DNA from 2 places in the Alteromonas sp. ABE4_545 genome. Region 1 is predicted to be linked to the other one. Evidence: predicted binding sites of a transcription regulator. Region 1 holds the regulator's gene; the other holds the start of a gene.
The links. The regulator FliA, encoded in region 1, starts transcription of late flagellar genes. The targets are predictions, from matches to a motif close to CTAAAGNTNNNNNNNNNNNNGCCGATA.
Positions count from the first base shown of each region.

Region 1 (3,392 bases):
CCGTAGCTTGCAAAATCACATCCATCAGCTCTGGTGTCAGTGTACGCTGACCATTTCTCATCACGTCAAACACGTTCTCTGCACCGTGGCAGATTTCAACGAGTTCGGTTAACGATAAAAATCCAGCGCCACCTTTTACTGTGTGATAGCCACGAAAAATTGCGTTAAGCAAATCGGCATCACCAGGATTGTTCTCTAGATCAACGAGTTGCTCTTGTAATTGTTCAAGAATCTCTCCGGCTTCCACCAGAAAGTCTTGCAATATATCCTCGTCAACATCAAACGACATGCGCCAGCTCCCCTAAAATCCTAGGCTAGACAAAAGGTCGTCAACATCATCTTGTCCTGAAACAACATCGTCGCGTTCTTCAGCGTTAATGATGGGACCTTCTGCCACTACAGTGTTATCGACTTCTTCAGCTTTTTTGGCACTAGGCTTAGCACCGAGGTCTGAGTCGCCGAACATGGTTAGCATATTCACTAGGCTATCTTCAACTTCACCCACGAGTTCAATAACTCGGCGGATCACTTGGCCCGTTAAGTCTTGGTAACCTTGTGCCATCAGCACTTCGGTTAACAGCCCTGTAAGTTTGTTAGAGTCTTCAGATGCACCTTCTAACAAACTGTCTAGGTCTTGACATAAGGCTTTGAATTCACCTAATTCGATTTGACGCGTCATCAGCTTTTTCCACTCGGGCATTACCGCTTCAATTTTAGTCGATAATGCTTCCGCAATTGGCATACTTGCTTCAACGGCGTCCATAGTAGTATTAGCCGCTTTTTCAGTTTCTTCAATGACGTAGGTCAATCGAGTTTGCGCGTCAGGAATTTCTTCGTTCGCCAAGCCGTGAATTCGCTCATCGAGTTGGAAATTATTGAGTGCATCATGCAGTTGGCGAGTGAGTTTTCCAACTTCAGCAAAAAGCTCCACCGATTCCTTCATCGATGCGGCTTCGAGAATGGCATTTGCTGAGTCGTTGTCCCCTTTCTCGAGGTGAGCAACAAGCTGCTTTGCCTCGTCCAACGAAATGGGTACAGGTTTAGATATTGTCATCCAGCGTTCCTCTACTTAATTCGAATTCGTCTGGATTAACCTAAACGTTCAAAGATCTTATCTAGCTTCTCTTTGAGCGTTGCTGCAGTAAACGGCTTAACCACGTAGCCATTAACACCGGCTTGTGCGGCGGCAACAATTTGCTCTTTCTTCGCTTCCGCGGTCACCATTAATACAGGCAAGTGTTTCAATTTGTCGTCGGCGCGAATTGCACGCAACAAATCAATGCCCTGCATACCTGGCATGTTCCAGTCGGTCACCACAAAGTCAAAATCACCCTGTTGTAGCATGGGTAACGCGGTGCTTCCGTCGTCCGCTTCCTGGATATTGGAAAAGCCCAAATCTTTAAGCAGATTCTTTATGATACGTCTCATGGTAGAGAAATCGTCAACCACGAGAATTTTCATATTTTTATCCAAAATGGCCTCCAGTGAGGATATTGTTATCTGATATTAATTATTATTGATGAGTACAACGGTCTTGTTCTTGGGTTGTTTTACTCACCAGCTTGCCAGTTTTTCATGCGCGATTTTAATTTTAGCATGGCCTGACTGTGAATTTGGCTTACACGTGATTCACTCACATCAAGCACTTCGCCAATTTCTCTTAAATTTAATTCTTCATCATAGTATAGAGACAAAACAATGGCTTCGCGCTCTGGTAATGTAGTAATAGCATGTGCCAGCGCTTTTTGGAAAGCGCCTTGCATTAAATCTTCTAATGGTGAGTCACTACCTCGATTTTGCTCGGTAGCAATCACGTCTTCCGACACGCCTAAATCTTCAATACCAACCAGCTTACCCGCATTCACTTCACCTAACATCTGATGATATTCTGCAAGTGATACATTCATTTTAGCAGCTATTTCAGCATCTCTAGCATCTCTGCCAGTTTCTTTTTCAACTAAGCTGATTGCTTCGGTGATTGCGCGGCCATTTTTGTGCACTGAACGAGGTGTCCAGTCGCCTTTGCGAATTTCGTCAAGCATGGCTCCGCGTATACGAATACCCGCAAAAGTTTCAAAACTCGCGCCTTTGGCGCCATCAAAATTTTTGGCGGCTTCTAATAACCCGATCATGCCGGCTTGAATAAGGTCGTCAACAAGCACACTGGCTGGCAAACGCGCCATCAAATGATGGGCAATGCGCTTAACGAGAGACGCGTGCCGTTCGACTAACTGCGCTTTATCGGTTTGTTGTCTGTACGCCGCAGCTTTGCTGTTCACCGTTGACTTCCTGCCACCTTATTCGTCACCAGTTGTTCAATAAAGAATTCTAAGTGACCACCGGGTTGTGCCGGAATAGGCCACTGCAGTGCTTTGCTTGCCAGCTGTGTAATAGCAACAGCCGCAGGCGAGCCGGGGAAGGCATCAACAATGGCGCTTTGTTTGCGCACTGAACGACGCACGTTTTCGTCGAATGGCACTGTTGCCACTAGCTCAAGTGCGACATCCAAGAAACGGCCGGTTACTTTCGATAACTTGCTGAAAAGCTCTTGCCCTTCACGCATGTCTCTGACCATGTTAGCAACGACTTTAAACCGGAATACACCGTGCTCTCTATTGAGGATTTTTATCAACGCGTAGGCATCGGTAAGAGAGGTGGGTTCATCGCACACTACGACCATAATGTCTTGTGAAGCGCGAGAGAAACTCAACACCATATCTGAAATGCCAGCTGCGGTATCGACAATTAACACGTCGATTTGTGAACGCAATTCGCTGAATGCTCGGATGAGGCCTGCATGTTGAGTGGGTGATAACTCGGTCATAGACTGAGTACCCGAGGTTGCAGGGGCTATTTTAATCCCGTGGGGGCCGGTCACTAACACTTCATCAAGAGTGCATTCGCCTGAAAGCACGTGAGAAAGGTTTTTCTCTACGCGTAAACCGAGCAGCACATCCACATTGGCTAAGCCTAAATCGGCATCAAGCACCATCACGCGCTTTCCTTGCTTAGCCATTGCAATTGCTGTGTTTAGGGTAACGTTAGTTTTACCCACACCGCCTTTACCACCGGTAACGGCGATCACCTTGATTAATCGTGACTGATTCATTTTTCTTAAGCTACTCGCTTGATCTTCGATCATACTGCTCGTGCTGCACTTACCGCTTTGTTTTCATTAGTATGATTCAAACTGTACTTTTTATAAAGCTTTGCAGCGGTAGACACCAAAGATTTTGCATCGGCAACCTTAATATCTTCAGGAACTTGTTGTCCATCAGTCACATAACTGATTGATAATTGGCGTTCGATCGCAGTACTAATGATTTCTCCCAAGCTGTAACATTCATCGAGTTTGGTGAATATACAACCGTCCAACTGCATGCCGTCATAAG
Region 1 is NZ_JBSWYY010000004.1:118,170-121,561, forward strand. It holds gene ACXAH6_RS05675 (chemotaxis protein CheA) at 1-289, opposite strand, end outside; gene ACXAH6_RS05680 (protein phosphatase CheZ) at 302-1,054, opposite strand; gene cheY (chemotaxis response regulator CheY) at 1,090-1,473, opposite strand; gene ACXAH6_RS05690 (RNA polymerase sigma factor FliA) at 1,551-2,279, opposite strand; gene ACXAH6_RS05695 (MinD/ParA family protein) at 2,276-3,142, opposite strand; gene flhF (flagellar biosynthesis protein FlhF) at 3,139-3,392, opposite strand, start outside.

Region 2 (3,392 bases), on a different contig from region 1:
GTACGAAGTATTGAGGTTTAGTGTCGTTGATTACTCTTCTTCAACAACCGAGATAGGATTCGAGCGAATTGGCTCACCTTGATTGATGTTAATTTCAACCCTGCGATTACGCGCGCGCTCTTCGGCAGTTTGTGGATTTTCAACCAAAGGATCGGAAGACGCCTTACCCACCACAGACATACGACTTTCATCAAACCCTGGCGCTAGACGTAATTCTTCGGCCACCGCCACGGCTCGTTGAGCCGACAAGTCCCAATTGGAGCGATACAACTCATTTGAAATATTCTGACTGTCGCTATGGCCCGAGATTTCCAATTTTCCCGGCATATCGACGAGTAACTTCCCTATTTTAGCTAAAATGGGTTTGAATTGCGGCTGCAAAAACGCAGACCCCGCAGAAAACGAACCATTTTCTCTAATTCGAATCGTGATTTGTTGGCCTAACGATTCCATTTCAATTGAGCCATCGAGAATTTCTTTTTGCAGTTGTTGGGCGATCTTCTTCATCATTTCGTTGTCTTGCACTTGATCTGAGCTTTGCGAAGCTGAAGATGCTTGTTGCTGTGCCGTTTGTTGACTTTGCCCACCACGTTGTGTACCACGCTGTTTCTGACGCCCCCCAGCAGAGTCTTCGTCGCCGGCTTGAAACTCCAGCATTTGCTGGGTCATTTCTATTGTTTGTTGCTGAATCGTCTCGATAGGCGTTGGGTCTGGGCGACCAGGGCGAAACTCCATTGCGATAACACTTGTGCCTTTTGGAATGTCTTTTACTTCAATTTTATTTTGCACACCAAAGGCAAATTTCATCGACCCGGCTATCTGCTTAAATTTAAGCACATCCATTTCAGAGAAGGCGAGCAGAAGTACGAAGAAACACATCAATAGTGACATGAGATCCGCAAAGGTCCCCATCCAAGCAGGTAAGCCCTCTGGGGGGCACTTAGGACATTCTTCCTGTTGTGCCATTGCGATTACTCTTCTTCGCCTGTACCGCGTTTACTCGCAGCAAGGTAGTTTTTCAAAATCCCTTCAATAACACGGGGGTTTTGGCCATCTGCAATGCCCACGATGCCGTCGAGTACTAATGATTGATTTAACTTTTCTTGCTCTTTGCGATTGGCGAGTTTTGCCGCGATAGGCAAACAAATTACGTTGGCAAGAAAGGCACCATACAGCGTAGTTAACAAAGCAACTGCCATTGCTGGACCAATCGCCTTAGGGTCATCCATGTTTGACAACATCGCCACCAGACCAATCAAGGTGCCAATCATTCCCATTGCGGGCGCAACGTCACCAAAGCCTTTGAAAATGCCAATACCAAACTCGTGACGCTCTGTGGTCATAGTGATGTCTTTGTACAGAGTTTCGCGTACAACTTCTATGTCGTGGCCGTCAACCAACATGTCGACGCCTTTTTGCATAAACTCATTACTGATCTCGGCCTCTTCCAGTGCTAAAAAGCCACCTTTACGTGCCGCATCAGCCATTTCAACAATTTTGTCGATTAGCTCTTCTGGCCCTTCAATCTTAAACATGAAGGCTTTGCCAGCAATTTTACCTGCGCCGAAAAACTGCCCGAGGGTAAATTGAGAAAGTACGACGAATAAACTGCCGCAAAATACGATGAGTACTGATGGCACGTCGATAAACATGCCCATTTCACCACCCAGCATCATGGCCATGACAACAAAGCCTATCGCACCTAACATGCCTATGACGGTAGCTAAATCCACCTGTTCTTCCTCATCCTCTGTGTATCGCCAGTAACGTTAACGCTAGCGCAACGCGTTGATTTTCGCCAGATTAACCTACATTTACTTGCGAGTCATTGTAGTCTGTCTCACATTTTATCGACAATTTTTAAGATTTCTACAGCTTAAAAACACACTCGTCGCTATTCAACGTGCGGTTCTGCGCTATAAAACAGGGAAATTCAGGGGATAACCCACAAAGCATTTGACCCTGTTTACCCCCTCAGTTAATGTGCGACCATTCAAGAAATTCAAACTTAAAGAGAACTACGTGAGCGATAAATCAACTTCTGACACGCCCTCATTCGAAGCCTCTCTCGCCGAACTCGAAACCTTAGTTAGAGAAATGGAATCTGGCGATTTACCACTCAATGTTGCTTTAGAAAAATTTGAGCGCGGTATTAAACTCTCTCGAGTCAGCCAGCAAGCTTTGCAAGACGCAGAGCAAAAAGTAAAAATACTGCTCGAGCAAAATGGCCAAGCGAATTTAGAAGATTTCGTGAGCGACGAGGATTGATATGGACTTTACGTCCTTACACAACAGCATTAAACAAGACACAGATGCCGCACTGCTCGCGCTAGTAGAAAGTTTGCCTGATCATGCCTTGCGCTTAAAGCAGGCGATGCAACACGCATTATTAGCAGGTGGCAAACGAATGCGCCCATTGCTCGTACACCTAGTGGGCAATGCGTTGGATGTGCCTAAAAAAGATCAGCTGGCTATCGCCGTTGCCATTGAATGCATTCACGCTTACTCGCTGGTTCATGATGATCTGCCAGCAATGGATGACGACGATTTACGTCGCGGGCAACCCACTTGTCACATCGCATTTGACGAGGCCACAGCGATTCTTGCTGGCGATGCATTGCAAACACAAGCATTTACTGTACTTGCTGAATTCCCAATGAGTGATTTTGCTCATGGGCAGCGACTTGAGCTCGTTAAGATTCTGGCTAAAGCCAGTGGTTACCTAGGAATGTGTGGTGGCCAAGCGATTGATCTCGCCGCAACGGGTAAATCAATTGATGTTGATCGATTAACACAATTACACCGTTTAAAAACTGGCGCATTGCTAGAGGCGTGTGTGTCTATGTCTGCCGCGGTATGCCCAGATATTAGTGATAACGATTTGAACACGTTAAAAACATTCGCTCGTAGTATTGGGCTTGCGTTCCAAGTACAGGACGACATATTAGATGTAACCGCCAGTACCGCACAGCTAGGTAAACCAATGGGTTCAGATGAAGCTCAAGGTAAAAATACTTACCCCGCTTTACTCGGTTTAGACGGTGCGCGTGAAGAATTAACAAGATTACACACACAAGCGCTTCAAGCGCTGGCCGCTTTCCCCTACAATACGGAATATCTGATCGCATTTACCGATCTCATGGTCAATCGAGACCATTGATAGTGATATCGTAAAGAGAAAATAGAATAACAAGTAATGACTTTAGATTTAGCGCATTATCCCACATTGGCACTCGCGCAAACACCAGAAGACCTAAGGCAACTTCCTCAAGATAAGCTAAAAACCTTGTCTGATGAATTGCGCCAGTATTTACTGACTTGTGTGAGCCAAAGTAGCGGTCATTTCGCCTCGGGGTTGGGCACCGTTGAGCTGACCGTTGCTTTACATTATG
Region 2 is NZ_JBSWYY010000007.1:6,710-10,101, forward strand. It holds gene ACXAH6_RS08580 (flagellar motor protein MotB) at 31-966, opposite strand; gene pomA (flagellar motor protein PomA) at 972-1,733, opposite strand; gene xseB (exodeoxyribonuclease VII small subunit) at 2,023-2,268, shown strand; gene ispA ((2E,6E)-farnesyl diphosphate synthase) at 2,270-3,160, shown strand; gene dxs (1-deoxy-D-xylulose-5-phosphate synthase) at 3,197-3,392, shown strand, end outside.
Region 2: a site for FliA is predicted at 1,849-1,875, ahead of pomA (flagellar motor protein PomA). Genes of this name have one in related genera too.